DNA from 4 places in the Ensifer sp. 2TAB8 genome. Region 4 is predicted to be linked to each of the others. Evidence: riboswitches for the same ligand, from Rfam matches in the RefSeq annotation. Region 4 holds a riboswitch; each other region holds the start of a gene.
What was found. A riboswitch is a leader RNA that binds a small molecule or an ion and turns the genes downstream of it on or off. The one in region 4 is predicted to bind cobalamin.
Positions count from the first base shown of each region.

Region 1 (7,943 bases), on a different contig from region 4:
CTCGGCCACCGCATCGACGCTGACGGCACGGATGCCCTCGGCATAAAACAGCTTTTCCGCCGCTGCGACGATCACGTCCCGGGTCGATTTCTCTGGTTTCGCCATCTCTGATGTATACCGACTAGTGAATATACATCGCATCTTCCCTCACCTAGCCTCTCCCCGTCAACACCTGCCGGAGAGCAACCATGTCGAACACTGTGCTGATGCAGATATCAGAGGGCATCGCCGTCCTCACTCTCAACCGTCCGCAGAAACTCAACGCGCTCAACTACGAGCTGATCGACCGGCTCATGAGCCTTCTCGACGAGATCGAAGTGAACGACGAGATCGGCGCGGTGATCATCACCGGCGCCGGCGAGCGAGCCTTTTCCGCCGGCGGCGATATCCATGAGTTCTCGCAAAGCGTGGCCAAGGGCGTGAACCCGGCCGTACGCGATTTCGTTCGCCGCGGTCAGGGCCTGACGGCCCGGCTCGAAGCCTTCCCGAAACCGGTGATCGCCGCCGTCAACGGGCTCGCCTATGGCGGCGGCTGTGAGATTACCGAGGCCGTGCATCTGGCAATCGCTAGCGACAAGGCACGTTTTGCCAAGCCGGAGATCAAGCTCGGCATGCCGCCGACCTTCGGCGGCACCCAGCGCCTGCCGCGGCTGGCCGGCCGCAAGCGCGCAATCGAACTGCTCCTGACCGGCGAGGATTTCCTGGCCGATTGCGCGCTGGAGCTAGGGCTCGTCAACCGCGTCGTCCCGCATGAGGAACTGATCGCTTCCGCCCGTGACCTGGCAAAACGCATCATGGCGCACTCCCCCCTCGCCATCCGCTCGATCATCAATGCCGTAACCCGCGGCCTCAACATGTCGATCGCCGAGGGGTTGCTGGTCGAAAGCGAACAGTTTGCCCTGGTGGTGCCAACCGACGATCTCGCGGATGCGCTCGCTGCCTGGAAGGGACGGCGCGTCCACGACGATCCACCGCGGCCCGGTCTCTTTTCGCGATACTCCTAAATTCAACCGAACGGTTGACAATGAGCTCGATCGCGACGATATTCAACGATATGGTTGAATATCAGAACGCACATCTCGATGCCGTGTTTCACGCGCTTTCGGACCCGACGCGGCGCGCCATGCTCCAGGACCTTTCGCAGGGCGAAAGACTGGTGGGTGAGCTTGCGGCGCCGTTCTCGATCTCGCTGGCCGCGGCATCGAAGCACATCAAGGTGCTGGAAGGAGCAGGTCTGGTGCGCCGCGAAGTGAAAGGTCGCACGCATGTGTGCCGGCTCGATGCCGCGCCGATGCATGCAGGCATGGAGTGGATGCGCCATTACGAAGCCTTCTGGCGGACCCGCATCGACGCACTCGAGGCGCTGCTTCTGGCCGAAGACGCCACTATCCAAAATGATCCGGAGGAAAAGCCATGACTTCGTCTGCCACAGCCTTTGCCGGTACCGATTACGGTCGCGTCATCGCACCGGACGCGGTGCGCATCGAACGCCTGCTGCCGGGCCCGATCGAGCGGGTCTGGTCCTATCTGACCGAGGAAAGCAAGCGTCGGCTCTGGATGGCATCGGGCACGATCGGCTCGTGCGAAGGTGCCGCGGTCGAGCACGTCTTCCGCCACTCGGAACTGACAGCGGAAGACGATCGGCCGCCGCAGAAATATGCCGCGCATGCCGGCGAGGTGCGCAATTACGGTCACGTGCTCGCCTGGGAGCCGCCGCGGCTGCTCGCCTATACCTGGAACGAAGAGACCGGCACGCCCTCGGAGGTCCGCTTCGAGCTCAGCCCTCGCGGCGACAAGGTGCTGCTCGTTGTCACCCATAAACGCATCGCCGATCGTGCCATCATGACCAGCTTTTCCGCCGGCTGGCACGTGCATCTCGACATTTTGCGCGCTCTGCTCGAAGGCGAAAAGCCGGCAGCCTTCTGGAGCAAGTTTGCCGACCTGGAAGCGCAATATGACGCGCGTATTCCGAAGCCGTGACGGCGGAATGGGCTTAGAGGTCAAGACGCCTACAGGCGCCGGCAAGGATCGACTTGCCGGCGCTTTTCGTCAGGCGCGGGCGAAACCGAGAACGAAGAGCGCCAGCGCGCCGATCGATGCGAAGGTGCGCACGTGGTTCCACCAGACCCAATCGGTCAGATAGCGCTCATGCCAGAGATCGGTCGCCGCCTGACCGGGGGCTGCAGCGGCGAGCGCATCGTTCATCGGCACGTTGAAGATGATCGTCACCAGAAGCACGCCGACGACATAGGCGATGCCGCCGGCGGCAAGCCACCACCTGCCCTCGCCGCCAGAGAGGAAGGCCATGACGACGAGCACCAGACCGAGCAGCGCGGTGCCCATGAAGGCGCTGAGGAAGATCGGGTTCTGGATGACGACATTGATCGCGTTCATCGCGGCGATCCCCTGCTCCGGGGGCAGCCGCGACAGGGCCTGCATGATGCAGACCGAGAAGATGAAGAACAGTCCGGCCATCAGGCCGGAACCGATCGCGGCGGCGAACGCCAGAGCGGGGATCAGCGGGATCATGCGGCAATACTCCAAACACCAGTTGCTGCGGTTTCCCGGGCATAATCCGCAAAGTCGCGCGGGGGCCGCCCAAGCACGCGCTCGACATCGGACGTCATGCTGGAATTGCGTCCGTCGAGCACCGAGGAGAAGAGATAGCGGATGAGTGCGACATAGTCATCCGGCACGCCGTCGGCCTTGAGCTGTGCCGCAAAATCGTCAATCGGCACCGGCTGATAGGCGATCCGGCGGTTGGCCGCGACGGCGATCTCGGCCACGGCCTGGGCAAAGGTCATCAGCCGCGGGCCGGTCAACGAATAGACCTTGCCGATATGTGCGTCGTCCAGAAGCGCCGCGACCGCCACATCGGCAATGTCGTCGCAGCTGACGAAGGGCTCAGTGACCTCGTCCACCGGCAGGAAGACCGACCCGCTCATCACGCCATCGGCCAAGAAGCCTTCGTCAAAATTCTCGAAGAACCAGCTGCCACGGATGACCGTCCAGTCGGCGCCGGAGGCCTGCAGCGCGCGCTCGGCCGCTTCCGCCTCGTCCTCGCCGCGGCCCGACAGCAGCACCAGCCGCTTGATGCCCGAGCGAACGGCAAGGCTCGAGAACCGGTCGATGACGTCGACGGCGCCCGGCACCGCCAGATCCGGCTGGTAGCAGACATAGATGCGATCGACATTTTCAAGGACGCGCGCCCAGGTCGCCTCGTCCGTCCAGTCGAAGGACGGCGACGCCGAACGGGCGCCGATGCGCACCGCTATGCCCCGCTCCCGAAGGCGCTCGGCCACCCGCCGCCCCGTCTTGCCGGTACCGCCCAAAACCAGTGTGACTTTCTGAGACATCYTTTCCTCCTGAGGTTTCACCAACAAACATGAGCATCTCTCACATTTGCAAATGTGATAAATCCTCGTATTTTAGGAGTCAAGTCAAAATGTGAGCATTACTCATGATTCCAGATGCAAGCCCCGCCACACTTCCCGCCGACGACGAGACCACGTTGCGCCGGACGCCCAGCCAGAAGCGCAGCCGCGAGCGCGTGGAGCAGATCCTTGCCTGCGCGACGGCACTCATCCAGGAGAAGGGCAGCGACGCCATGCGCATGAGCGAAGTCGCTGAAAAGGCGGGGATTTCGATCGGGTCGCTCTACCAGTACTTCCCGGACAAGGCGGCGATCGTGCGTACGCTGGCCGAGCGCTACAATGCCGTGTGCAACGAGTGCATCGCCGCCGAACTGGCCAAGGTCACGTCGATGGCAGAACTGCGCGACGCCTTCTCACTGCTGTTCGACATCTACTACGACATGTTCCTGGCCGAGCCTGTCATGCGCGACATCTGGTCGGCGATGCAGGCCGACAAGGCGCTGCGTGAGGTCGACCTCCAGCAAAGCCGCACCGGCGGCAAGCTTCTGGCCGATGTCTGGGCCCGCTTTGCGCCCGAGACGCCGCGCGAAACGATCGACAGCGCTGCCTTCCTGATCATGCATCTCGGCGACTGCACCATGCGACTTGCCGTCTCGGTCGATCGGCCGGAGGGCGACCGCATCGTCGAGGCCTACAAGCAGATGATGCTTCGCGATTTTGTCGCGGATGAAGCGGCCGGCGGCGCAGGCTCAATTGACAATGCCATGACACGCTCCTAATCATTTTGGATCGATTGGTTCCCGGGACGCGAACGCGTTTCGGGAGTAAACGGGAACGTGACGGATGGACCCATGCTGGGCATTCAAATCACGGCCGACCCCGCGACTGTAGAGCGACGTTGATCTTGCCGTTCCGGAGCAATCCGGAAGAAGCCACTGGAACAGGCCCCGAGAGGGGGGTCGAACTGGGAAGGCGAGGCAGATCCCGGGCATTTCGCCCAGCGCCGTGAGCCAGGAAACCTGCCACTCGATACGGGCATAGGGCCCACACCGGGAATTTCCCGATGCCATCACGGAGGTTGTCATGGCTACGTCTACCATTTCGAGCACCCCGCTCTCCCTCAGCGATCGTCTGACCGCTGGCGTCATCGCCCTTTTCATCGGCGCATTCCTCGTCTTCGGTGCCGGCCTGGCCAATTCGGCCGTGCTGCACGACACCGCGCACGACACCCGCCACTCCTACGGCTTCCCCTGCCACTAAACGATGCGCCGGAACGTGAACAACGTTCCGCATCGAAATAGCTACGGACCTGAATGCATCCGGCTCACGCCGGATGTCGGCGTTTGCGCATGGCACTTTGGCGAACATGCAAGCACCGTCCGTGTGGCACAGCGAATGGGAAGGCTCAACAACCACGCCGAAACGCGTGGCGTTTGCCGTTATCGAGGGAATTCAAGATGATTGTCAGAACGCTTCTGGCCGCGATCGTGGCTGGACTGATTGCCGGTGTCTTCATGACCGGCGCCCAGGAACTGCGGGTAACGCCGCTGATCCTGCATGCGGAGCAATTCGAAGGCGAGGCTCCGGCCGCGGCCGAACAGCCGGCCAGCCAGCCGGGTGCGGCACAGCCGGCCGCCGAGGGCCATGACCAGCATTCGTCGCTGAAGGCGGTATCGCCGCTTGGCGCCGTGCTCGACGCGCTGTCGCCGATCACGCCGGCCTATGCGCACGAAGGCGAACATGAGGAAGGCGGCATCATGTTCGGTTTGAGCCGCTTCTCCGGCACGCTGATGGCAAACCTCGTCACCGGCTCCGGCTTCGGCCTGCTGCTCGCCGGCGTCAGCCTGGTGATCGGCTATCCGATCACGCTTAGGAACGGCGCGCTCTGGGGCGCTTGCGGCTGGCTCGCGGTGCACATGCTGCCGGCGATCGGCCTGCCGCCGGAACTGCCGGGCTTCCCGGCAGCCGAACTCGGCGACCGCCAAACCTGGTGGCTGGCAACCGTCGCTCTCTCCGCAGTCGGCCTCTATCTCCTGGTTCTGCGCGAGGAAATCGTATCCAAGGTTGCCGGCCTCGTGCTGATCGCCGCACCCCATGTCTACGGCGCGCCGCAGCCACTCGATATCTCCAGCAACGTCCCGGCCGTGCTCGGCGCCGAGTTCGCGGTCGCCGCGCTCGCCACCACGCTCGCCTTCTGGATCGTTCTCGGCGTTGTCTCCGGCTTCATCAACGAGCGCTTCCTCAAATCGCATTGAACCCAATGCGCCTTAGCAGGCACCAGAACATAAAACGGCGGGGTTCAAGCCCCGCCGTTTTGCGTCAGACGCGCTGCCAGCCGCACGCGGCGATCGTCCGGCTCCAGCAGGACGCAGGTATCGCAGATGCTGCCGCCCTCCGTCTTGAAATAGAGGCAACAGCCGCAGCGGATTCGGTACTGGCGCGACAGTTGCGCGCCGCTTGCCGGATCGGTGGCGGAGATCTCCTCGTAGCCGATCTCTTCCGAAAACAGCCGCGAACCCGGCCGTTTGACGATCGCGAGCGCCTCAGCCATGCCGCGCGCTTCGTCCCCGATCGCCCGTCCGATCTCCAGGAACGCGCCGGCAAGCGAATCCGCCGCCAGCCGCCACTGCGCCCCGGAGGAAAGCCCCGAGCGTTTCTTCAGGATCGCGATGACCGGCGCCAGATGGGCTGTGAAGCCGCGCTCGAAAACGCCGATGCATTCCGGCTGCTGCAATCTCTCCGCCAGATCCACTTGGAAATGATAGCGTTTGCCGGCAACCGCGCGGTCCTGGTGAAGGCGGCTCCAGTCTTCTAAGCGAATGCCGGCGATCTCAGCCTGGACGCCCGCACCGAGATAGAGCGCGCCGAGAACCACACTTACCTGGCGACTGTAAAAGGCGATCAGATGCGCGGCCCGGATCCGGTCCGTCATGCCGACTGCGAAAAAGTCCTGATAGGCGAGGCTCTCCTCGATCCCGGCCCCGCCCGCAGCCCAGAAGCCGGCCGGTGCGCTGAAGGCTCCGTCCGCCGGCCCGAGCGAGACACCGGCGTCAGGGAACTGAGCGCACAACCGCTCGACCACTGCCAGCACCCGGGGCGGATATCCTTCCCCGGTCTGCGCAATCTGTTGCTGGCCTCCCAAATTCATACCGTCTCCGTCGCCAGCCAGCCACCTTCAAATCCCGCACGCTCAAGTCCGTGCCGGATCGCAGGCAGACTACGCGTCAACTCCCAGACGAAGCCGCTCCGCCAGTTCTCGATCATCATCACGACGAGCCCTTGGTCAAGGCCGACGACGCGCGCGTCGATCCACCCCTCCGGCCCCTCGCCCGGGAGGCTCGGATTGAAGCCGCCCGGAAAGCGCCCCGCCTTCAGAAGCCCGGGGTAGCTGGCCGTCATGTGGCTGAGCGCCGATAGCGACGCATCCGCACAGAACGGCAGACAGGCCGCCGCCGCCCAGGGCACAAGCGTGCCGTCATCCGGACCGAAAGGTGCGCCGCGATTGGCGTAGCCCCGAAGTCGCTGCCAGCGCCCGTCCTTGAGGCGCAGCTGGCCATGTGGCGCGTGGCAGGCGCTGAGCCCCCAGAGGTCTTCGCCATAGCCGGCGAAGCGGCCCGGGTTTTGCCGCGCATAGTCACGCTGCAGCCCCATAGCTCGCCGGCTGTTTTCGAAATAGTCGGTTCCCCTCCCCCGCATCGGCCGATCGCCGAGGCCGCGAAGATCGAGCCAGGCCTGCGGGAACAGGTGGATGAACAACGGCGCCGCGTGGAGATGACACCCGCCTTGAACCGCGATCCAGTCATAATCGTCCGTAAAGACGGTATAATGCTCCGGTTCGATTGCGTGCTCTGGCGCCCCGAGCGCCAGCACATAGAGCAGCAGCGCCTCGCTATACCCTTGCCAGCGATACTTCAGGAATCGGCCCGGTGGGCGCCAGCCCATCGTCAGCGTCTCACTCCGGTTCAACGCCCAGCACCAGTCGACCCGCGCATAGAGCCGTTCGGCAAGCGCGCGGATCTCGCCTTCCTCTTCATCTTCGCGGGAGAAGTAGGCCGAAGCCGTCAGGCAGCCGGCGATCAGCAGCGCCGTGTCGATGGTCGAAAGCTCGCTGCGCCAGGTGCGCGCGCCGGTCCGCATATCGAGAAAGTGATAGTAGAACCCGCGATAGCCGCTCGCGCCCTGGTCGCGCGACTGCGGGCTTTCGGCCAGGAAACGCAGCGTGGTCAACACCCGCCCGACCGCCTCGCGGCGCAAGATCCACCCGCGCTCGACGCCGATGGGATAGCAGGAAAGGCCGAAGCCGGTCGCCGCAATGCTCGACGGCGCACCCGGAAGCGACGTATCCGCGATCAATCCGGTGACTGGATCCACATATTCGAGAAAGTAGCCGAACGCCGCCCTCTGCAGACTATCGATCTGAAATAGTTCGGCATTTTCCGTCGGTTTCAGCATTCCGCCTTTCCGGCCCTGGCCGGCCGCAAGTATATTTCCGGGCCGACCCCGACAAAATCACTCTTTGTTGAAGGCCAACTACACCCAAATGGTCGCCGAAATCCAATCCTGTGTTAC
Region 1 is NZ_JBFRGB010000002.1:432,818-440,760, forward strand. It holds gene AB4Z53_RS07785 (TetR/AcrR family transcriptional regulator) at 1-105, opposite strand, end outside; gene AB4Z53_RS07790 (crotonase/enoyl-CoA hydratase family protein) at 189-1,004, shown strand; gene AB4Z53_RS07795 (ArsR/SmtB family transcription factor) at 1,055-1,417, shown strand; gene AB4Z53_RS07800 (SRPBCC family protein) at 1,414-1,980, shown strand; gene AB4Z53_RS07805 (anthrone oxygenase family protein) at 2,050-2,529, opposite strand; gene AB4Z53_RS07810 (NAD(P)H-binding protein) at 2,526-3,356, opposite strand; gene AB4Z53_RS07815 (TetR family transcriptional regulator) at 3,461-4,153, shown strand; cobalamin riboswitch at 4,152-4,415, shown strand; gene AB4Z53_RS07820 (CbtB domain-containing protein) at 4,458-4,634, shown strand; gene AB4Z53_RS07825 (CbtA family protein) at 4,832-5,629, shown strand; gene AB4Z53_RS07830 (ferric iron reductase) at 5,674-6,522, opposite strand; gene AB4Z53_RS07835 (glucoamylase family protein) at 6,519-7,826, opposite strand.
Region 1: another riboswitch for cobalamin. It lies ahead of AB4Z53_RS07820 (CbtB domain-containing protein); the one in region 4 lies ahead of AB4Z53_RS01355 (aromatic ring-hydroxylating oxygenase subunit alpha).

Region 2 (7,943 bases), on a different contig from region 4:
CGAGCGCGCGGGAAACGAAGGCGACCAGCACGGTGGCAAGCAACGCGCCGCCAAAGGCAAAGAGCGGCACCGTGAGAAGGCCGAGGATCATTCCGGTATGCAACAGCGCGACAATCGCCCCGAGCGCCCCGCCGGAGGAGACGCCGAGCAGATGCGGATCGGCAAGCGGATTGCGCGTCACCGATTGCAACACGGCGCCGGTCAGCGCCAGGCCGGCGCCGACAAGCCCCGCCAGCATCACCCGCGGCAGGCGCACGTCCCAGACGATGCTTTCGCGCCCGGCCGACCAGAAGGCCTCGACACTGCCGGGCACAAGCTTTCCGGCAACGATCGACCAGACGGTGGTCACGGGGATCGGCGCCGAGCCGAGCGACACGCCGGCGGTCACGGTGAGAAGCAGCAGCAGCACAGCCGCGAACAACCCGACCCCGCCGCGGAGCGCCCGCGCCGGGGAAACCCGCGAAACGGCAACGGGAGCAGCCGACGTATCCTCAGCCAGCATCGGTTACAGGCCCTGCCCGTGAAATGCCTTCGAAAGCCGGGCGATGGCGTCGATGTTGCGCGGTCCGGGCGTCGCCTCGACATAATCGAGCACGACGAAACGGTCGTTCTTCACCGCGTCGACATTGGTGAAGGCCGGGTTGCTCTTCATGAAAGCGATCTTGTCCTCGGCTTTCACCTCGCCGTAGTTGACGATCATCACCACCTCCGGGTTCCGCTCGATCACCGGCTCCCAGGAGACTTCCACCCAGCTCTTGTCGACATCGTCCATGATGTTGGCGCCGCCGGCAGCCTCGATCATCGCGGTCGGAATGCCGAAGCGACCCGACGTGAAGGGCTTCTCCTCGCCGGAATCATAGACGAAGACGCGGGTCGGCTTGGCGTTGCCGGCATTGGCCTTGGTGATCTCGGCGAGCTGGCTGCGATAACCCGCGACCAGCGCTTCGGCCCGATCCTCGACGCCGAAGATGCGGCCGAGATTGAGGAGATCGACGAACATGTCGTCCATCGAGGGCTTCTCCCTGGCCATGACGTGGATGCAGGATTCGGTGAGTTCGTAGACGCCGATCTTGAAGGGCGCCAATGTCTCGGGCGTCACTTCGCCACCGACCTTCATGCCGTAGTTCCAGCCGGCGAAGAAGAAATCGGCGTCGGCATTCAAGAGCACTTCCTTGGTCGGATATTTCTCCGCAAGCTCCGGCAGTTCCTTCACACCTTCGCGCAGTTTTTCATCGAGCGTCTTCCAGCCGGAAACGCCGGTATAGCCGACCATGTGGGCCTGCAGTTTCAGCGCCAGCATCATCTCCACCAGGTTGACGTCGTTGGCGATCGCCCGTTTCGGCGCTGCGTCGAAGGTCACCTCGCGGTTGCAGCTCTTGACGGTCACCGGATAGGCGAGCGCCGGCGTGGCGGCGGCAATGAGAAACAGCAAGGTAGAGGAGGCAATATTGATCTTCATGAAATGGATCCCTGTCGAGGAAGCGAAAAGGAGAAACGGGCGCTGCCGGCAACGGCGGTGCCGTGGGCGGTGGCAGTGACGCCGAAGGCGGTGGAAAGCGCGCGCGGGTTCAGCACCGCATCGGGAGTTCCGAAGGCCGTCAGCCGCCCCGCGGTCACGATTGCGACATCGGTCGCGAATTCGGCGGCGAGATTGATGTCGTGCAGCGTCGAAACGATCGTCAGCTTCAGCGTCTGCAAGAGCTCGAGGATTTCGAGCTGGTGACGGATGTCGAGATGGTTGGTCGGCTCGTCGAGGATGATGATGCGCGGCTCCTGGGCGAGTGCCCGGGCAATCAGCACCCGCTGCTTTTCGCCGCCCGAAAGTGTTGCGAACTGGCGGCCGGCGAGGTGGGAAAGATCGAGATGAGAGAGCGCATGCTGCACGCGCTCGCGGTCCGTCTCCGTCCAGCCGTTGAGCCCCTCTCGCCGCGGGATGCGTCCCATCATCACCACGTCACGCACGCTGAAGGGAAAGTCGCCGGGCATTTCCTGCAGCACGACGGCAATCGTCTTCGCCGCCTCGCGCGCCGAGATCGACCAGAGGTCGACGCCGTCGATCTCGATTCGGCCGGCATTCGGCTGCACCGCCCGGTAGAGGCAGCGCAGAAGCGAGGTCTTGCCAGCGCCGTTCGGCCCGAGGATCGCAAGGCGGCTGCCCGCTTCGATCGAGAAATCCATGTCTTCGACCAGGGTCAGGCCCGCACGGGGCCCCCAGCAAAGGCCTTCCACCTTGAGGGCAGCTCCCGTCGCTGAACAGGTCATGACCGCGTCCCTCCCCGCGCCGCGGCGCATTTCTGCCCGCGCACCAGAGGTCGTCGCCACCCTTTGCGTGTCGCGCTCATTGGAACCGTCCTCCGATGTCTTCGGAGACGAGCACTGCCGCCGGAATGCGAGCGAGCGTCTTTGTCTTGAGGCCGCGCGGACGCTCGGCGGCACGCGTCATGCCGTCGCCGCGTTCGGCATAGGTGGCGGCGAAGCGGACGAGGTCGTCGATATCCTCTTCCGGCGAGATATCACCGAAGAGATAGGTCGCCTTGCCCGTCGCCTGGAAGGCAATGGTGCAGGGTCGCGTGCAAGCCGCCATGCAGACGGTGCCGGCGATCGAGAAATCACGATCGAGCGGCTCGCCGAGCGCGGCGATGCTGCGGTTGAGACGCTTTATCAGCTCGGCGCCCGGCAGGCAGGGACCGCGGGTAAAACGGCAATCGGTGCAAACCGTTATCTTGTGCTGTCGGGAATTCGGCTCAGCCATTTTCTCTCTCCGCCGGAGTGACGGCAGGAGATGGCGAAGCGGCAGGATGACGGATGACCGTCGCGCGAAAGCCAGTTCTTTTCCATCGGAACACCCCGTCCGTTGTGGTTGATCGGTTCGATGGCAGGTCTCCTGGCTCGCGGGTCGCGGCGCATCCACGTCTTCCCGGTCTTAGACCAGTGACATGGTGTGAATGCGCTTTCCGCTCACAGTTGCGGGGGCAGCCACGGTTTCGGCCCCATTTGGGTCGTCCGTTCCGTGTTCCCTTTTCAGCCGCTTCCGCATTTCCGCGGACGCAGCACCATCACGCTCTTCCTCGCATGAATCGGCCGATGAAACAACTGCTAGGGGCATGCGCTACGGACCTATCAACATGCGGCGTTTCGTCATGCAGGATTTGTTATACAATAACATAACGTATTGCAATGCCAAAGTTGAGTAGCCGGCGAAATTTGCCGCGGCGGCGCTGCCCGGCGCCCCCCCCGATCCGCCCTGCGCACGCCGATCGGCCGACCACCCGGCCCGATGCTTTCCGACTGGTGCCGGCGCGCCCACAAAAAGCGCCAGCGCCATGCGCAAATGCCGGCAATCTTAACGTACGTTACGCTCACGTAACCCCATGTCTGTTGAGAAAATCATCGGCCGAAGCGACAATCGGCAAAGCTAAGATTGGGCATCGGTAACGCACCAATAAACTCAACTTCGCCGCGCAGTACAGAAATGGCGCAATCCCGAAATGAAGTGATGGCAACTCAACTTTCTGAAGGGAAAAGTAGTGAATCCCATCGATTTCTTCGTCGACACACTTCGGACATACCCGCCCGTGGCCGTCTTCCTGGCACTCGGCATCGGCTTCCTGATCGGGCCGATCAAGGTCGCGGGATTCAATCTCGGAAACGTCACCGCAACGCTTCTTGCCGGTGTTCTCATCGGGCAGCTGGGCATCCAGGTTTCCGGTGACCTGAAATCCACCCTGTTCCTGATCTTCCTCTTCGCCGTCGGCTACGGCGTCGGACCCCAGTTCGTGCGCGGCCTCAGCACCGACGGACCAAAGCAGATCGCCTTCGCGCTGTCTGTCCTGGTGCTGTGCCTCATCGTTCCCTATCTCTGCGCGCTGATCGCCGGGCTTCCGCTCGGCTATGGCGCCGGCATGTATGCGGGATCGCAGACGATCTCGGCTGCAATCGGCGTCGCGACGGATCAGATCAACTCCCTCGGGCTGCCGGCCGAGCAGGCCAAGGCCTTTGCCGACCAGATCCCGATCGCCTATGCGGTGACCTATATCTGGGGCACGATCGGCTCGGCCATCATCCTCGCCCAGCTTGGGCCAAAGCTTCTCGGTATCGACCTTCCGGCGGCGTGCCGGGAATATGAGGCCAAGCTTGGCGGCGGCACCGAGAGCAGCGAACCCGGCATCACCCGCGCCTATCACGATTTCGGCCTTCGCGCCTACCGCGTCGATCAGGCAAGCGGGCTGACCGGCAAGCCGGTCAAGGACATTCTTCCCGGCATCCGTGTCTTTGTCGAACGTCTGCGTCGCGGCGACCAGATCATCGAAGCCGACGGCAACACCGTGCTGCAGCCAGGTGACGTCGTTGCCTTTTCGGGCCGGCGTGCCGTGCTCGTCGAAAACCTCGACAGCAAGCTCATCGAGGTCGAGGACAAGGAGCTCTTGAACGCGGAAGCCGAAGTGGTCGACGTCTACGTCACCAGCAAGGCGCTTGCCGGCAAGACGCTCGCCGATGTCAGCACGATGGATTGGGCGCGCGGCGTCTATGCCCGCAAGATCATCCGCTCGCTGGTCGAGATCCCGGTGCTGCCCGGCACCACCGTCGAGCGCGGCGACATCGTCACCATCGGCGGCGCCAAGAGACACGTCGAAGCGGCGATCAAGGCGCTAGGCTTTGCCGACAGGCCCGTCGAGACGACCGACATTGCCTTCCTTGGCTGGGGTCTCTTCGTCGGCGCAATGATCGGGGCGCTCACGATTACGATCGGCGGCATCCCGATCGGCCTTTCCACCTCCGGCGGCGCGCTTCTCGCAGGCCTCGTGCTCGGCTGGCTGCGCACCACCTACCCCGCCTTCGGCCGCATCCCGTCACCGGCGCTGTGGCTGATGAACACGCTCGGCCTCAACATCTTCATCGCCGTCGTCGGGATCGGCGCCGGCCCGGGCTTTGTCGCGGGCCTGCAGGAGGTCGGCATTTCGCTGTTCATCTGGGGCGTGGTCGCCACGTCGATCCCGATGATCGCCTCGGTGCTCCTCGGCCACTATGTCTTCAAGTTCCACCCGGCGATCCTGTTTGGCGCCTGCGCCGGTGTGCGAACGACGACGGCAGCGCTCGGCATGATCCAGGAGGCGGCCAAGAGCAAGGTGCCGGCGCTCGGCTACGGCATGCCCTACGCCATCGGAAACACGCTGCTGACCATCTTCGGCCTCGTCATCGTCATCATGCTCGCCTGAGGCGAGCGGGCGAAGCCGACCATCGTTCAAAATGCATAGATCACAGGGAGTGTGGACCATGTTGGACAGAAATTTCTACGATAGCCTTTCCGATCTCAGCCCGTTCGAAATCAAGGACGAACTGATCAAGCTCGCCAAGTCGAGCTCACAGAAATCCGCCAAGGCTTTCCTCAATGCCGGCCGCGGCAACCCGAACTGGACGGCGACACGCGCTCGCGAAGCCTTCTTCCTGCTCGGCCAGTTTGCGCTGACGGAAGCCAAGCGCGCCTATTACGACCCGAAGGCCGGTGTGGCCGGCATGCCGCCGAAGGACGGCGCCCACGCGCGGTTTGAGAAGTGGACGAAGAAGCAACTGCAGAGCACGGCCGACTGGGATGAAGAGGATGAGGGTATTCCGCCGGCAAAGACGCTTTCCGAGGCCGTCAACTACGCCATCACCACCTTCCGCTTCGATGCGGACGCCTTCGTGCACGAGCTCACGGACTCGATCATCGGCGACAACTATCCGGTTCCCGATCGGGCGCTGCACCACAACGAGATCATCACCCACGAATACCTGATGTGGGCAATGTGCGCCGGCCACCGACCGAAGGCAAAGTTCGACCTTTACCCGGTCGAAGGCGGCACCGCCGCCATGTGCTACATCTTCAAGGCACTGAAGAACGCCCGCCTGCTTAACGCCGGCGACACGATCGCGCTCGGAACGCCGATCTTCACGCCCTATCTCGAAATGCCGGAACTGGAGGACTACGATCTCAAGACTATCAACGTCAGCGCCGAGCAGGAGGACCGCTTCCAGTTCACCGACGAAGACATCAAGGCGCTGGAGAACCCCAAGGTGAAGGCGTTGTTCCTGGTCAACCCCGGCAACCCGTCCGCCGTGGCGATGGATCCGGATTCGATCAAGCGCCTTGTCGACCTCGTCAACAAGAAGCGCCCCGACCTGATCGTGCTGACGGACGACGTCTACGGCACCTTCGTTCCGGGCTTCCAGTCGTTGCTTGGGCATCTGCCGCGCAACACGATCGGCGTCTACTCCTATTCGAAGTACTTCGGTTGCACCGGCTGGCGCCTCGGCGTCATTGCCGTCGCCGAGGACAACATCTTCGACGAGAAGATCAAGGCCCACGCCGAACCGATCCAGAAGCTCCTTGAAAAACGCTACAAGGCGATGACGCCGAAGCCGCGCGAGGTGAAGTTCATCGACCGCATCGTCGCCGACAGCCGCGACGTAGCGCTGAACCACACCGCCGGCCTGTCGCTGCCCCAGCAGGTGATGATGACACTCTTCGGCCTGGTCGAGCTGATGGACGTCGAGAAGGCTTACCAGAAGGCCTGCATCGCCATCTGCACCAAGCGCTTCTGGAACCTGATCGAGGGCATGGGGGTCGAGTCCAATCCGGGCATCTATTTCGACCACTATTACGGCATCATCGACTTCGAGTTCTGGCTGCGCAAATATGTCGGCGAGGATGTCGTCACCTGGGTGAAGGACAACATCCACCCGCTCGACATTCCCTTCCGGCTTGCCGAGGACCACGGCATCGTGCTCCTCAACGGCTCGGGTTTCGATGCGCCGAGCTGGTCGGCACGCGTCTCCTTCGCCAACCTCAATGACGACGCCTATTCGCAGATCGGCCGCGCCGTGCGCTCGGTGGCGCGCGGTTACGTCCAGACCTACCAGGCAGCCAAGGGCCTGAAGATCAGCTAGCTGATCGAAGCGGCCGGCAAACATGCCGGCCGCTTCCCCCTACCGCACCGCGCGTCTTCCTGGACGCGCGGAGGTCGCTGTAGCACTTTGAATTGCTGCATGTTTTCGCCTATCAATCGGCCACGATCACGGGGAACATGCAGAAGGGCGTGAGCAGACGTCCTGTTGTCCAGCCACCCCAGATTTTCCGGCGGTTTCCCGCCGGCGAGCAAGCAGCGCATTGTCAGGCTGAAGGCGCCCCTTCGGCTGGAGTTGGGAGTAAAGCGGCGTGATCGATCATCTGTTCGGCATACTCAGAGCGCATCCTGAGCTTGCCCTGTTTCTCGCGCTCGGCATCGGCTACGCCGTCGGCAAGATCACCATCTTCGGCGTGACCGTCGGCGCCGTCACCGGCTGCCTGCTGGCGGGCGTGCTGATCGGCCAGACGGGCGCGGTGTTGTCGAACGATGTAAAGCAGGCGTTCTTTCTGCTTTTCCTCTTTGCCATCGGCTACCGCACCGGCCCGCAATTCTTCCAGAGTCTCAACGCCGATGCCCTGCCCCAGATCGCCGTTACGGTGACGCTCTGCGTCGTCGCCCTCGGCGTCGCGATCATTCTCTCGATGCTCTTTGCATTCGATCTCGGAACGGCAGCCGGCGTGCTGGCAGGCGGAGCGACGGAATCGGCGACCGTCGGCGTCGCCATCGACACCTTCCGCAAGACGGCACCGACGCCCGAAGCGGCCAACCAGTTCGAATCCGCCGTGGCGACCGGTTTTGCCGTCGCCTACCTCGTCGGTGTCGTCAGCGCCATTCTCGTGCAGTCGCAGTTGGCTCCGCGGATGTTCGGCCGCAGTCTGAAGGAGGCCTGCGCCGAACTCGAAGCCGAACTCAACATCACCCCGCAGAACAACGGCGACACCGCCCGCCGCGAGATCGAAGCGCGTGCCTTCCAGGTCGCAGACAACCTGGTCGGCCTTACGGTTGCAGAAGCGGAAGCGAGGGTTCCTGAAAACCAGAAGGCCTATATCGAGCAGA
Region 2 is NZ_JBFRGB010000010.1:7,703-15,645, reverse strand. It holds gene AB4Z53_RS17495 (iron ABC transporter permease) at 1-502, opposite strand, end outside; gene AB4Z53_RS17490 (ABC transporter substrate-binding protein) at 506-1,459, opposite strand; gene AB4Z53_RS17485 (ABC transporter ATP-binding protein) at 1,456-2,262, opposite strand; gene AB4Z53_RS17480 (DUF1636 family protein) at 2,339-2,752, opposite strand; cobalamin riboswitch at 2,858-3,073, opposite strand; gene aspT (aspartate-alanine antiporter) at 3,528-5,216, shown strand; gene AB4Z53_RS17470 (bifunctional aspartate transaminase/aspartate 4-decarboxylase) at 5,275-6,927, shown strand; gene aspT (aspartate-alanine antiporter) at 7,196-7,943, shown strand, end outside.
Region 2: another riboswitch for cobalamin. It lies ahead of AB4Z53_RS17480 (DUF1636 family protein); the one in region 4 lies ahead of AB4Z53_RS01355 (aromatic ring-hydroxylating oxygenase subunit alpha).

Region 3 (7,943 bases), on a different contig from region 4:
TCGTGTTGAAACAGACCTTTGCCGCTGCCCGTTTCAGTGTTACCGATGGCCGCATGACACGCAGGATCATGTTGCAGGGAACCGGCTCTGATGTCGGAAAATCGGTATTGGTGGCGGGGCTCTGCCGGCTTGCCGCCAACCAGGGCCTGAAGGTCCGTCCGTTCAAGCCGCAGAACATGTCGAACAACGCCGCCGTTTCCGACGATGGCGGCGAGATCGGCCGGGCGCAATGGCTGCAGGCGCTGGCGGCCCGCGTGCCTTCGTCCGTGCACATGAACCCGGTTCTGTTGAAGCCGCAATCCGATGTCGGCAGCCAGATCGTCGTCCAGGGCAAGGTGGCCGGGCAAGCCAAGGGCCGGGAGTATCAGGCGCTTAAACCCAAGCTGCTTGGCGCCGTGATGGAAAGCTTCGAACAGATATCGGCCGGTGCCGATCTGGTGGTGGTCGAAGGCGCGGGCTCGCCGGCGGAAATCAACCTTAGAGCCGGTGACATCGCCAATATGGGCTTTGCGACCCGGGCCGAGGTGCCGGTCGTGCTCGTCGGCGACATCGACCGCGGCGGGGTGATTGCCTCGCTCGTCGGCACGCATGCGATCCTGCCCGAGGAAGACCGGCGCATGGTGACCGGTTATCTCATCAACAAGTTCCGCGGCGACGTCACGCTCTTCGACGACGGCATTGCCGCGGTCAACCGCTTCACCGGCTGGCCCTGTTTCGGCGTCGTGCCCTGGCTGAAGGCGGCGGCGCGGTTGCCGGCGGAAGATTCCGTCGTGCTGGAAAAGCTGGCGCGCGGCGAGGGGCGGGCGTTGAAGGTTGCCGTGCCGGTGCTCTCGCGCATCGCCAATTTCGACGATCTCGATCCGCTTGCCGCCGAGCCGGAAATCGATCTTGTCTTCGTGCGGCCGGGCAATCCCATTCCCTCGGATGCCGGGCTCGTTGTCATTCCCGGCTCGAAATCGACCATCGGCGATCTCATCGATTTCCGCGCTCAAGGCTGGGACCGTGACCTCGACCGCCACGTGCGTCGCGGCGGTCGGGTCATCGGTATCTGTGGCGGCTACCAGATGCTCGGCCGGCGCGTCACCGATCCGCTCGGTATCGAGGGCGGCGAGCGCTTAATCGAGGGTCTCGGGCTGCTCGATGTCGAGACCGAGATGGCGCCGGAAAAGACGGTGCGCAACAGCCGCGCCTGGTCGTTGGAGCATGACGTGGCGCTCGAGGGCTACGAAATCCACCTCGGCAAGACGCAAGGTGCGGACTGTGAGCGGCCGTCAGTGCGCATCGACAATCGCGCCGATGGCGCGCTTTCGGTCGATGGCCGGGTGATGGGCACCTATCTGCACGGGCTCTTCACCAGCGACGCCTACCGCTCCGCGCTGCTGAAAAGTTTCGGCATCGAAGGTGGTGCCAGCAACTACCGCCAGTCGGTCGATGCGGCGCTGGATGATGTCGCGAACGAGCTGGAGACGGTGCTCGACCGGCGCTGGCTGGATGGGCTGCTCGGCCGGTAGCCAGGCAAGCGCCATCAGCCGCGATCGACAGGGTTGCGGCCTTGTTGGCGACAGCAAGGGACCGACGGAAACCCAGCATCATCCGTCGTTCCGTTGTAGAATTCATGCGGGAAGGATGGAGCGTCTGGTCACGGTCGCACGCTCCAAGGCGGGTGTCACGTGCAGGACGAAACCAGACGAGCCCATTGGGACAATGCCTATCAGTCGAAGGGCGAGGCGGGCGTCAGCTGGTTCGAGGATACGCCGGCCGTTTCGCTCGACCTCATCCGCGGGCATGCGGCGTTCGCCTCGTCGTCACTGATCGATATCGGCGGCGGCGCGTCGCGGCTGGTGGATGCGCTGCTCGACGCGGGTATGAAAGCGATCACGGTGCTCGATCTGTCACCGGCCGCACTGGACGCCGCCAAGGCGCGCCTCGGTGCCCGCGCCGGTGACGTGCACTGGGTTGCAGCCGATGTGACCGCGTGGAAGCCGGATCGCAGCTACGATATCTGGCATGATCGCGCCGCCTTTCACTTCCTCACCGATCCCGACGACCGGGCGGCCTATATCGAGCGGCTGACGGCGGCCGTCGTGCCCGGCGGGCACGCCATCATCGCCACTTTCGCGCCCGATGGCCCGGAGCGCTGCAGCGGCCTGCCAGTGGTGCGCTATGACCCCGCCGCACTCGCCTATGTGATCGGGCCGTGCTTCCGGCTGGTCGAGCACATGGAACACCAGCACCGGACCCCGTGGAACTCGACCCAGGCCTTTCAGTTCAGCGTGTTGCAGCGGGTATAGGGCGGTCGCGCCATTCTTGCTGGGGCTGGCGCGGTTTCCCGCCAATCAGCGCACGGTCCACAGGATCATGCGGTCGAACGCACGGTCGCCGAACCATTTGCGGATGTTGATCATCATGTTGGCGAATTTGCCGGCGGCATAGCGGGTCTTCGGTTTGCGGGCCTTCACGGCCTTGGAAACCACGTCCGCGATGACCTGCGGGGAGGAGCCGCCGCCGTGCTCGTAGCTGTCGGTGGTGGCCTTGGAGACGTTCTTCGCCATCGTGCCGTAGGCGGTGTTGCCCGAGAACTTCATCATCGGGCCTTCCATCACGTTGGCGAATGCGGTCTGGATGACGCCGGGCTCAACGACCACGACTTCGATGCCGAACTGTTGCAGTTCCAGGCGAAGGCAGTCCGACAGGCCTTCCAGCGCGTGTTTCGACGCGTGATACCAGGCACCGAGCGGCGTGTAGATCTTGCCGCCCATCGAGGTGATGTTGATGATCTTGCCCGCGCGCTTCTCGCGCATGTAGGGCACCAGATCCTGGATCAGTGCGGCCGCGCCGAAGAGGTTCACGTCGAACTGATAGCGGGCCTCGCTGAGAGGTACGTCTTCGACCGAGCCGTAAAGTCCGAAACCGGCATTGTTGACCAGTACGTCAACGCCACCGAATTGCTGGGTGATCTCGGCGACCGCGGATTTTCGGCTGGCCTCGTCCGCGACATCCAGCGCGATGGGATGTGCGCCGAGCGCTCTCAGATCGTCCATCTGCTCCACCCGGCGGGCGGCAACGATGACGGTCAGACCGTCCTTGATCAGCTGCTTTGCGATGACCTTGCCCATGCCCGAGGAGGCGCCGGTGACGAGAGCGGTTTTCCGTGCGATTGCCATGATCTTCTCCAATCCTTGCGGGCGTCATGCCCGTCGTTCGTCGGAGATCAATCTGGCGTATCGCCTGGATTTCTTCAAAATCGCTTCGTGCCAATCAACTATCGGAACACGCCAAACCGCTATCTCCCGGTGCAGACGTGGCGGTCTTTCTCAGTGCGTCACCGTTCCCCGCGCCTCGGCGGGCGTCATGCCGGTCCAGCCCTGGAAGGCGCGATAGAAGGAATTCGGCTCTCGGTAGGCCAGCAGATAGGAGATTTCCTCGACGTTCAGCCCGTCTTCGCCGAGATAATGCATCGCCAGCTCCGCGCGGGTCGATGCCAGCACCGTCTGAAAGGTTTCACCTTCCTCCTTCAGTTGCCGTTGCAGGGTGCGCTTCGACATGGCGAGCCGCCTGCACATAGCCTCGATACTGGCTTCGCCCGACGGCAGCATGTCATGCAAAACGCGCTTCGCCCGCTGCACGATCGGCGTATCGGTTTCATGCGCCTCCATTTCGCGGCGCAGGTTTTTCTCGAACTCCGGCCAGGATTCCTCGTTTTCGGTGATCAGCGGCAGATCGGCATCTTCTCTGCGCAAGGAGAGGCGCGCTCCGCCGTCAAGCTCCGGTTCACAGCCAAGGAACTCGAGCACGTCCTTGCCGAGGTTGGGCAATGCCGGCAGATGGAGCCGCGCAGGCCGGATGAACTCGGCGGTGTAGCAGCGGGCCGATTCCAGAAGGTAGAGCGCCTCGAACCAGACCAGTTGCGGCGGGGCCGGAATTTTAGGGTCCACCGTGCCGATCTCGATATGCAGAAATCGGTCGTCCTCGGACACTTCCAGCTTCATCGGTCCCATCAGCGGCTTGAACACTGACAGGCGCTTGAACCCGATGCGCACGTCCGGCGAACAGGAGAAGGAAAACATGGCCGGTGTGAACGGTGCGTGGGCAAAGAGCTTGCTCAGATAGAGCGGCAGGTCGGGCCGGTCAGCTTCGATCTCGATGGCGCGCCAGAGGGCGAACACCTGCGCTGGTGTCAGGCCCTTGCCTTCGTTGCGAAGAATATCTCGCGGCAGCCCGGCCCGGCGCACCGCCTGTTCGGCGGAGATCTTCAGCAGCTTGGCCACCTGGGTGATGGATCTCGCCACGGGATAAAGGCGGTTTGACATGGTCGCCTGCAAATTCGAGTTCATCGTTCTCCTCTTTTCTGCGCTCGGGAACAAAGGTGCGCCAGAGCCTGATGCCACATTGGCACATTCTGATAGCGCTTTGGCGCAAGGTGAGAGTGAGAGGGCGAGGGCCTCGGGCGAAGGCGGACGAGCAATCCATTTCGCCGTGTCTGGCTGGCTGCGGCCGTCTGCCTGTTGCTCGACAAATCGTCGCGCGGCGCAACCAAGCCGGGGAGGTGTCGCAAGCGTCGATTGACTTTGGGTCGGCCGCTTCCTAATCATCAGGTGTTGGATGGTTCCCCCTCATCGTGGCGATCGGGGGGAATAATTGGGAATGTGACGGATGGACCCAAATCGGGCATCCTTATCGCAGCCGACCCCGCGACTGTAGAACGGTCAGGGTTCGCCATCGGGTTCGATATCGGGCTGTCAGCCGGTTGCATGGGGCAACCGAGGCAGGTCGGGGTCGAGCCGGAAAAGCCACTGGCGTGGCATCGTGATCAGCCGGGTTGGACGCCTCTTCTTCTACGAATCGTCCGCCTTTCACGATGTTCCCCGCAGCGCCGCGGGTCGGAAACGACGCGCAAAGGTTCGCTGTGGCACCGGAAAGACGCCGGGAAGGTGAGGCGGGCCGCTCGGGTCCTGACATCGGAACCTCGCACTTATGGGCGAGGCGATGCGGGCCCGTGACGCCGTGAGCCAGGAGACCTGCCATCCGGCATGGGCATTCCGCCCGAGGGGACTGTTGGTCCCCAACGCCATCACGGAGGTTGTTTTGGCTTTCAGATGCTTTCCCGAACGCGCCGCCGGCGCGTCGAACGGCTTTTGCCACCCGCCGCTGAGGCGGGTGTTCTGAGGCGGCGGCGATGAGCACTTACAGTGCCGGACCGGTCCTGGTCCTTGGCGGCGCCCGCTCCGGCAAATCCAGCTTTTCCGAGAGGCTTGTCGAAGCGTCCGGCCTCACCATGCATTATGTCGCCACGGGACGGGCCTGGGACGATGAAATGCGCGAGCGGATCGATCATCACAGGACACGCCGCGGCGAAGGCTGGACGACGCATGAGGAGCCGCTTGATCTCCTGGGTACCCTCAGGCGCATCGATAACCCGGGCCATGTGGTCCTGATCGACTGCCTGACGTTATGGGTCACCAATCTCATGCTGGAAGAGCGCGACATGACGGCGGAGTTCGCCGCGCTTGCTACGTACCTGCCTGAGGCGCGGGCGCGCCTCATCTTTGTTTCCAACGAGGTCGGCCTCGGCATCGTGCCCGAGAACCGCATGGCCCGCGAGTTTCGCGACCATGCCGGCCGGCTTCACCAGATCGTTGCGGAGAAATCCGCTGAAGTTTACTTTGTCGCGGCCGGTTTGCCGCTGAAAATGAAGGGTTGATCCATGACCACTGCGAGAGCCAACCAGGGCAAGATCCCGGCGACCGTCATCACCGGCTTCCTTGGCGCCGGCAAGACGACGATGATCCGCAATCTGCTGCAGAACGCCGACGGCAAGCGCATCGCGCTGATCATCAACGAGTTCGGCGATCTCGGCGTCGATGGCGACGTGCTGAAGGGCTGCGGCGCCGAGGCCTGCACCGAGGACGACATCATCGAGCTCACCAATGGCTGCATCTGCTGCACCGTTGCCGACGATTTCATCCCGACCATGACCAAGCTGCTCGAGCGCGAAAACCGTCCTGACCATATCATCATCGAAACCTCGGGCCTCGCCTTGCCGCAGCCGCTGATCGCCGCCTTCAACTGGCCGGATATCCGCAGCGAAGTGACCGTCGACGGCGTCGTCACCGTGGTCGACAGCGCTGCCGTTGCCGCCGGCCGCTTTGCCGACGATCATGACAAGGTTGATGCGCTGCGCGTCGAGGACGACAATCTCGACCATGAAAGCCCGATCGAGGAACTGTTCGAGGACCAGTTGACCGCTGCCGATCTCATCGTTCTCAACAAGACCGACCTGATCGACGCCTCCGGCCTCAAGGCCGTGCGCGACGAGGTGTCTTCGCGCACCAGCCGCAAGCCGGCCATGATCGAGGCGAAGAACGGCGAAGTCGCCGCTGCCATCCTGCTTGGCCTCGGTGTCGGTACGGAAAGCGATATCGCCAACCGCAAGTCGCATCATGAAATGGAGCATGAGGCGGGCGAGGAGCACGACCACGACGAGTTCGACAGTTTTGTCGTCGAGCTCGGTTCGATCGCCGATCCCTCGGCCTTCATCGATCGCCTGAAGGGCGTGATTGCCGAGCACGACGTTCTGCGCCTCAAGGGCTTTGCCGACGTGCCCGGCAAGCCGATGCGTCTCCTGATCCAGGCGGTCGGCGCCCGCATCGACCAGTATTATGATCGTGCCTGGGCTGCCGGCGAAAAGCGTGGCACGCGCCTTGTCGTCATCGGCCTGCACGACATGGACGAGGCGGCGGTTCGTGCCGCGATTGCTGCGCTCGTCTGATCACTCGTTGAATGAAATGATCTAACGCATTGAAATAATGCAATTCCGGACGGAAACCGCTTCAAGCGTTTCCGTTCGGAATTGCCCGAACGGACAAGACGAATGCATCTGCTTCTCGCCCAGAAAGGAACGATCGCCGACGGCAACGAGGCAATCGACCTCGGGCAAACGCCGGCCGACATCCTGTTCCTGTCGGCCGCCGACACCGAGCTTTCCTCGATCGCCGCCGCCCATGGCCGCCGCGACGGAGGCTTGAGCCTGCGCATCGCCAGCCTCATGAGCCTGATGCACCCGATGTCGGTCGACACTTACGTCGAGCGCACGGCGCGCCATGCGAAGCTGATCGTCGTCCGGCCGCTCGGTGGCGCCAGCTATTTCCGCTATCTGCTGGAAGCCCTGCATGCCGCTGCCGTCACCCACCGTTTCGAGATCGCGGTGCTGCCCGGCGACGACAAGCCGGATCCGGGGCTGGAGCCTTTCTCCACCGTTGCGGCCGACGACCGCCAGCGCCTCTGGGCCTATTTCACCGAAGGTGGCGCCGATAATGCCGGGCTGTTTCTCGACTATGCCGCGGCGCTGGTCACCGGTGCCGAGAAGCCGCAGCCGGCCAAGCCGCTGCTGAAAGCCGGCATCTGGTGGCCGGGTCGGGGCGTGATCGGGGTTTCGGAATGGGTGCAGGTCGTCGCCGGCGTTGGTGCCGACAAGACGGACAGGGTGGAAGTCCAACCCACAATCGCCATCTGCTTCTATCGCGCGCTCGTCCAGAGTGGCGAGACACGGCCGGTCGAGGCGCTGATTGATGCTTTGGCGAAACAAGGCGTCCGCGCGCTGCCCGTCTTCGTTTCGAGCCTCAAGGATGCGGTTTCCGTCGGCACGCTGCAGGCGATCTTCTTAGAGGCAGCACCCGATGTGGTGATGAATGCCACCGGTTTTGCGGTCTCGTCGCCCGGTGCCGATCGTCAGCCGACCGTGCTGGAATCGACCGGCGCGCCTGTCCTGCAGGTGATCTTCTCCGGCTCGTCGCGGGCGCAGTGGGAGACGTCACCGCAGGGGCTGATGGCGCGCGATCTGGCGATGAACGTCGCGCTGCCGGAAGTCGACGGCCGCATTCTTGCTCGCGCCGTCTCGTTCAAGGCGGCGTCGATCTACGACGCCAAGGTCGAGGCCAATATCG
Region 3 is NZ_JBFRGB010000010.1:79,709-87,651, forward strand. It holds gene AB4Z53_RS17835 (cobyric acid synthase) at 54-1,511, shown strand; gene AB4Z53_RS17840 (class I SAM-dependent methyltransferase) at 1,671-2,291, shown strand; gene AB4Z53_RS17845 (oxidoreductase) at 2,337-3,164, opposite strand; gene AB4Z53_RS17850 (AraC family transcriptional regulator) at 3,315-4,268, opposite strand; cobalamin riboswitch at 4,587-4,735, shown strand; gene cobU (bifunctional adenosylcobinamide kinase/adenosylcobinamide-phosphate guanylyltransferase) at 5,177-5,701, shown strand; gene cobW (cobalamin biosynthesis protein CobW) at 5,705-6,769, shown strand; gene cobN (cobaltochelatase subunit CobN) at 6,872-7,943, shown strand, end outside.
Region 3: another riboswitch for cobalamin. It lies ahead of cobU (bifunctional adenosylcobinamide kinase/adenosylcobinamide-phosphate guanylyltransferase); the one in region 4 lies ahead of AB4Z53_RS01355 (aromatic ring-hydroxylating oxygenase subunit alpha).

Region 4 (7,943 bases):
ACGCCTGTGACGGGGCCGCGGATGTCATCAGGACTGCCGCGGCAATGATCGAAGAAAACCACCGGCTCTTCCCGGTCTTCAGCAAAGCCTTCATCAAAACCTCCATAACCGTATCCACGCTCCGCAGGCTGCGAAAAGAATCGCGCAACCACGGGAACTTCAGCCTCTGCATGATTTCACCCGGGTCGCTGCAGAACCGGGGATGACCCTCAGCCGGGAAACCTGAAACCGACCAGCAACGCATAAGCCACCGGTTTTGTTCCATCTTCAGGCATCGCGGCTGGTGCCGCCGCATAGCGACAGACGCGTGCCTGTGCCGACTTCCGTGCATTTCGTTCAGCGGCATGGGGCTGGTCACGGCACCGTGGCGACATATCAAATTATGAAAGACATTGCTCACATACAGCCGGAGGTCGGTATACATTCGCGCGCCGCTCCAGCACAGTCCGGGTCGGGGGCTGGGATTTACGATGCATTAACGATACTGTCGGCAATCTCAGAGAATGGCAAAGCGGTATATCTCCACCACAGGGATGATTCTGCGCCTCGCGACCTTCCTAGGTCTGGCATTCGCGGCGACGATCGCACGCGCCGGTGAACTGGAGCCCTGGAAGACCAAGTCCAACGCCATCATCGTCGACGCCTATGAGATGAACAGCATCGATTGGGAAACGATGCTTGCCGACAAGCGCATCTCCGGCTTCATCGCCAAGGCCTCCGACGGCCTGCCCGAAAGCTTCTCCTGCACCGGCGATCACAACGGCGACACCTTCAACCACTGCAAGACCATGTGGCGCAAATACGCCGTCAGCCGCGAACTCTACCAGACGCGGCGCATGATCGCCCGCACGCACGGGCTGCTATGGGGTGCTTACCATCTCGCCCGTCCCGGCAATCCCGTGGACCAGGCGAACCATTTCCTTGACTACGCCGATCCGCGCGACGACGAACTGATGGTGCTCGATCTCGAAGGCATCGATCCGGAAAAATACATGTCGCTCGAAGATGCCGCCATCTTCGCCGGCCATATCAAGACCCGGACGGGGCGCTACCCGATCCTCTACACCAATCACATCACCGCCAAATATATCGCTGCGCACCGTGCCAAATACCGGCTGCTGTCGCGCCTGCCGCTTTGGTACGCCCGCTACAAGCCGGATATCCGCCAGGTCTTCCCGATGGGCAATTGGGACAGCTACGCGCTGTGGCAGTTTTCCTCCGGCATCAATTGCGGCAAGCGGCGCTGTCCCTACCGCGTGCCCGGAACTCTCGACGACATCGACGTGAACGTCGCGGCGATGTCGCCGCAGGCGCTAAAGGCGATCTGGGCGCAGGGCGCATTGCTGGCTGAAAAGCCGTTGCCGCTTACCATTATCGCCCAAGCCGAGCAGGGAACGGGCGCGCACGCGTTTGCACGGGCGACCGCAACGTTTAGCGAGCCGCTGCTCATCAGCCGTGCCGGTGCCTCAAGCGGGGCCGGCAGCGGCGTCGACATGCTGGTGACCGGCTCCATCGACTTCGCTCGCCACGAACGCGCCATGCAGGTAGCCGTCGCAGCCGATGACGCCGCACAGGGCGGATGCTCCAAGCCATCGGCCGCTACCGGCGGCGCAGGGCCCGCGACCGTCCAGCCGCCGCCCTGCAACACGCCCTGATCCTTTAGGCTTCGATCTGGACATCCCCCAGGGGCCGCGAGCAGCAGGCGAGGATGTAACCCTCGTCGATCTCGTCATCGAGAATGCCGCCATTGTGGTTCATCTCGACGTCACCCGCGACCTTCATCACCCGGCAGGTGCCGCAGATGCCGCCCTCGCAGGCAGCACCGATCCGCACACCATTGGCACGCGCCGTCTGCAGGATCGTCTGACCTGGCTTCGCCTCGACCTCCTTGCCGCTCATGGTGAAAGCGACCTTGGCGGCAGCGACCTCGCTGTCGCCCACCACGCCGGCGCGCACAGCGATCTCCTCCGCCGCCGGTGCGGCCGCAGGCTGGAAGCTCTCCTCGTGGTAGCGGCCCATGTCGAAGCCTGCCGCCTTCAGCATCTCGCGCACGCCGCGCATGAACGGTTCCGGACCGCAGCAGAAGACGGTGCGCTCCATGAAATCCGGCGCAAGCAGCGGCAGCTTGGCGCCATCGATGCGGCCGCGCAGCCCGTGCCAGCCGTGGCGCGCTTCGTGGCCCTCGACGATAAAGCCGAGGCTCAACCCGGACATCTGCGTCGCCAGCACCTCCAGCTCGGAACGGAACAGGAGGTCGTCCGGCCGGCGCGCGCAGGAGATGAAGGTGACGTCCGTCTCCGGTACGCAATCCGCCATCCAGCGTGTCATCGACATCATCGGCGTGATGCCGGACCCCGCGGAGATAAACAGGTACTTTTCACCGGGATGGCGGACGAAGCTGAAGTCGCCGAGCGGCCCGAAGGCTCTCAGTTTCACGCCAGGCTTCAGATGGTCGAACATCCAGCGCGTGCCGATGCTGTCGGCCTGTGCCTTGACCGTCACCGCAATCGACAACGGCCTCGATGGTGTGGACGACAGCGTATAGGTGCGCATGACCGGTTCGTCGGCGACCGGCAGTTCCAGGGTGACGAACTGGCCGGGCAGGTAGCGAAACCAGGCCGGCTTTTCGGCGCGAAAGGTGAAGGTCATGACATCGGCGGTTTCAACGACCGCCGAGGTGCATTCGAGCATCTGCTGCCGGTCGATCCAGACATGCAGCTCGTCGAAATGGTGGAAGGAGGATGCCATCTGCATGTCAGGCGACCTTTGACAGCGGAGCCGCATCGCCTGCAAGGCGCTGCTCCATAAACTTGCAGTACCATTCGACAAACTGCATCACGCCGCCTTCATGGTCCGGTGAATAGGGGCCTGGTTCATAGGCCGGCGAGCGGATGCCGAAGGCGTTTTCTTCTACGATCTGGCGATCCTGGTCGTTGGTCTCGGTCCAGACATGGGTCAGGTCATCGAGCGTATAGTCGACGCCCTCGACCGCGTCCTTGTTGACCAGCCATTTGGTCGTCACCTGCGTGAGTTCCGGCCCGAGCGGCAGAACACGGAAGGTGATGGCATGGTCGGAAAGCACATGGTTCCAGGTGGTGGGGTAATGGAACATCAGAAGCGTGCCGATCTGCTTCTGCCCGACATCGGCCGACAGCGCCCTTTTAACGGCGGCCGCACCGGACATGGTGTAGCTTTCGGCATTGTCGACCAGCGGCATGCGCGCGGCGCGGAACTGGCCGGTCGGCGACATCCGGAATTCGCTCGGCAGGCCCTCGGCCTCGCACTTCGCCCAATGGGCGGCAATCACCGGATCATCCTTGGCGCCCTGTACCCCGGTCGCAGTCGGCGCCTCCGGATAGGTGCGGCAGAGCTCCGGATGATTGGCGGCGCAGTGATAGCACTCGCGATTGTTTTCCCAGACGAGCTTCCAGTTGCCCTTTTCGATGATCGTGCTTTCGAAGGCGACCTTGGTCTCTCCCAGCCGGTGCGGCGCGAGATAGGGCGTGGCGAGTTCGCGGAAGGCCGCAAAATCGGCCGGCGTCTCCGACAGGTTGATGAAGATGTAGCCGCCGACCGTTTCGCAATGGATCGGCTTCAGGCTGTGGGCCGCCTTGTCGAAATCCTCGCCCATCTGGCGTGCGAAGAGCAGCGAGCCGTCGAGTTCGTAGGTCCACTGGTGATAGGGACAGACGAGCTTTGCCGAGGAGCCCTTTGCTTGCGTGCAGACGCGGGAACCGCGATGCCGGCAGGAATTGTGCAGCGCACGGATCGTGCCCTGGCGATCGCGGGTAACAACAACCGGATAGTCGCCGACCTGGACAGTGAAGTAGTTGCCGGCTCGCGGAATTTCGCAGTCATGGCCGATGAACAACCAGTCCTTGTACCAGATGTTTTCCAGATCCTGCCGGTAGTAGTCGGGGTCGATGTAGAAGGCCCGATCGAGGCTGTAGCCGTCACGCCGGCCCTTCAGCTTGCGAAGCATATCGGTCTTGGTATCCATGTCCTGTCCTCATGCGCCATGTTTCGGAGAGGCAGGACAGGAACCCGCACGGGCATGCGCCCACACGTTCTCGGCTCCGATCCGGCTGCCCGCCGCAACCCGTTACGGTTATGTGTGTCAAGGCTGGTTTCCGGGCTCAGGAGCCGTCCTTGCGGACCAGCCCGGCGCCTTCCCGGACGAACCGTCCAGTGGCCTTCGCCGAGGCTTTCGCTCCACCACCGTTGCGGGGGCAGCGCCGGGATTTGACCGGCTTCCCAATTCTTCGCCTTCCCTTCTGGAAGACGACACCCTGAGTAAGGATATGTAATCGCGGAAACCGTCTTGGCAGGCGCCGGATAGCGACATCGAATTCCAGAATGACGACACGTCTGAAACCGTCGTCCGCAAGCGGATACGAAACTTTTTCACTTTATAAACATATAGATAGATCAAAAAATAGGCATATGCCGTCTTTTGCGACCGATATGGCGCAGGCGCGGGAAGATTTCGCCCGTTTGCGACATTCCCATTGATGTCAGGGGCCATGTCCCGCTAGCGAAAGGAAATTCTTCATTAACCATAAGCCGCTAGTCTCGCCGGCGGACGAAGATGTCCGGCAGGCAGATGGCGCGCTGACAATCATGGCAAAGCTCAGATATTACGACGCAGCGGCCGAGAAGCCGCCGGCGATCATGCCGAAGACGGCAGTTCACACCGAGTTTCTGCGCACCGGCCGGATCAACCGCCGGCAATGGATGCCGAGCGAGCGACGCTACCTGAGCTATGAGGAAGTCGCTGACCGAACCGGCAAGAAGCTTTCGACCGCCGGGGACACGACGCACAGGCGGATCAACGGCTTTCATGCCTCGATCCAGTTTCCCAAGCTCATCTTCCACCGCACGCTCGTTGGCAAGCCGCACCTCGGCTATTGCCACGTGACGGCCGCGCGGACGGCGGTCACACCTTCCAAGGACATCACCTGGTCGTTCTATTTCGCCAATTTTTTCAGCGACCTTGGTGACGAGACGCATTTCTTCGACCGCATCCGGGCCGGCTATTCCCGCATGTACTTTGCCGTCGCGATCGAACCGAACGCCGAAGACGGACAGATGGTCATCAATCGCAACGTCCGCGACAACGGGCTTCTCTTCCGCACCGACAACCCAAAGGTCGCTCTCAAGAACGTGCTGATGCTGGGTGCCCGTGACGACGCACTGCGCCGGATCATTCGCAGCCTCTGAGCCAGCAGCCCGCTCCCTGCAAAGAAAATCGTTCTGTTTTCCCGGCGCGTCCGTTAAGGAAGCGTCGGAAAGGAAACGGCATGGCAGAGATCATCGACACGGATAAGGAACCGGACCGCGCGATCGATCGCGCCTGCGCCGTTCTCGCCGAGGGCGAACCGGTCGCCATCCCGACCGAAACCGTCTACGGCCTTGCCGCCGATGCCACCAATCCCGATGCGATCAGCCGCATCTACGAGATGAAAGGCCGGCCGCGCTTCAATCCGCTGATCTCGCATGTTTCCGACATGGCAATGGCCGAGGCCCATGTGCGCTTCGATCCCCTGTCCCGACGCCTGGCGGAAGCGTTCTGGCCCGGCCCCCTGACGCTGATCCTGCCGCAGCGGCCCAAGAGTACCGTGCACGCCCTCGCCTCGGCCGGCCTGGACACGCTTGGCATTCGCATGCCCGACGGCTTTTCGCGCCGGGTGATCGCCCGCTTCGGACGACCTCTGGCCGCACCGAGTGCCAATACCTCGGGCAAGATCAGCCCGACCAGTGCGGACCATGTCGATGCCGATCTCGGAGAAAAGCTGAAACTGATCCTCGATGCCGGTCCGGCGCAAATCGGGCTCGAGTCAACGATCATCAAGGTCGATGGCGACGAGATCCGGCTTCTCCGGCCGGGTGGCCTCGATGCCGCCGAGATCGAGCGCCTGCTCGACCGCCCGGTGATCAGGGCGGAAACCGCGGGTGCGACGATCGAGGCTCCAGGGATGCTGGCCTCGCATTATGCGCCGGGTGCTGCCGTCAGGCTGGAAGCCACCGATGTGCGGGCGGGCGAGGCCCTGATCCGTTTCGGCGGCGGCCGGGTCCTCGGCGAAGAACAGGCGGCTGTCGTTCTCGATCTCAGCCCGACCGGAAATCTGCGCGAAGCGGCCGCCAATCTTTTCGACTATATGAAGCGGGCCGACGCCAGCGGCGCTCAGACGATCGCCTTCGGCCCGATCCCTTCGGAAGGATTGGGAGAAGCGATCATCGACCGGCTGCAACGGGCGGCGGCACCACGAGGGTAAGATTGCGGGCGGCATCGCCTCCGCACCCACCCTCAGCGAGCGGCTGCGATTGCGGTTATGATCGCAGGCGATACCAACCGAGGATCGCGTCTTCAGATCGACCGATCCGATAGCGCGCGCAAGCGCAATGCGAAGGCTGACCCATGACGACGCTTCCCTCTCCCGAACTCATCGCCTCCTTCGTCGAGATCGTCGGCAGCGCCAATGCACTTATCGCGGAAGCGGACAAGGCGCGCTATCTTGTCGAATCCCGGGGGCTTTATCGCGGCACGACGCCGATGGTGCTGCGTCCCGGCTCGGTCGACGAGGTCTCACGTATCATGAAACTCGCCAGCGCGACCCGCACGGCGATCGTGCCGCAGGGCGGTAACACCGGCCACGTCGCCGGGCAGATCCCCCGGGAAGGCAAGGCGGACATCGTGCTTTCGCTCGAACGGCTGAACCGGATTCGCGACATCGATCCGGTCGGCAACGTGATCGTTGCGGATGCCGGCTGCATTCTCGCAGACATCCAGAAGGCGGCGGACGATCACAATCGCCTGTTCCCGCTGTCGCTCGGATCGGAAGGCTCCGCCCGGATCGGCGGCAATCTCTCCACCAATGCCGGCGGCACCGCCGTGCTCGCCTATGGCAACATGCGCCAGCTTTGCCTCGGCCTCGAAGTCGTCCTGCCAACCGGCGAGATCTGGGATGGTCTGCGCCGGCTGAAGAAGGATAATACCGGCTACGACCTGCGCGACCTCTTCATTGGCGCGGAGGGCACGCTCGGCGTCATCACCGGTGCGGTGCTCAAGCTGTTCCCGAAGCCGCTCGGACACCAGGTCGCTTTCGCCGGCGTGGGCAGCGTCGAGCACGCGCTCACCCTCTTCGACAAGGCCTCCAGTCTTTGCGGACCGGCGCTGACCGGCTTCGAGCTGATGCCGCGCCTCGGCGTGGAATTCACCACGAAACACATTCCCGGTGTTCGTGACCCGATGGAAACCGTCCATCCCTGGTACGCGCTGATCGATATCTCGACCGCAGATTCGGCCGAAAGCGCCGAGCGCATGGTCAACGATCTCCTTGAACAGGGCCTTGCCGCCGGTCTTGTCGAAAACGCCGTGATTGCCGCCAATGAGGCGCAGGCGAAGGTGCTGTGGCATATGCGCGAAAGCATGTCGCCGGCGCAGAAGCCCGAGGGCGGCTCGATCAAGCACGATGTTTCGGTGCCCGTTTCCAGCATTCCCGCCTTCATGGAGGAAGCGGACGCCGCAGTCATGAAGGCGATCCCGGGAGCGCGCATCTGCTCCTTCGGCCACATGGGCGACGGCAACATCCACTACAACATCTCGCAGCCGGTCGGCGCCGACAAGCAGGCATTCCTCGACCGCTGGCGCGAGATCAACGCCATCGTCCACGGCATCGTTCTGAAATACAACGGCTCGATCTCGGCCGAACACGGCATTGGCCAGTTGAAGCGCGACGAGCTTGCCGAGATCCGTCCGCCGATCGAGATCGAACTGATGCAACGGATCAAACACGCGTTCGATCCTGCAGGCGTCATGAATCCGGACAAGGTGCTGCGCGCAGACCGTTGAAGCGGGCGCGCCTCTGCCGGCGGCCCGCGCCCCTTCCGCAGCGGCTCATACGTTCAGGTTGGGTAGCGTCAGCGTCCGCCCGCGCGCAGCT
Region 4 is NZ_JBFRGB010000001.1:253,328-261,270, forward strand. It holds gene AB4Z53_RS01340 (BA14K family protein) at 1-94, opposite strand, end outside; gene AB4Z53_RS01345 (glycoside hydrolase family 25 protein) at 504-1,655, shown strand; gene AB4Z53_RS01350 (hybrid-cluster NAD(P)-dependent oxidoreductase) at 1,660-2,754, opposite strand; gene AB4Z53_RS01355 (aromatic ring-hydroxylating oxygenase subunit alpha) at 2,756-4,000, opposite strand; cobalamin riboswitch at 4,105-4,307, opposite strand; gene AB4Z53_RS01360 (DUF6656 family protein) at 4,621-5,220, shown strand; gene AB4Z53_RS01365 (L-threonylcarbamoyladenylate synthase) at 5,301-6,275, shown strand; gene AB4Z53_RS01370 (FAD-binding oxidoreductase) at 6,419-7,852, shown strand; gene AB4Z53_RS01375 (DUF1217 domain-containing protein) at 7,921-7,943, opposite strand, start outside.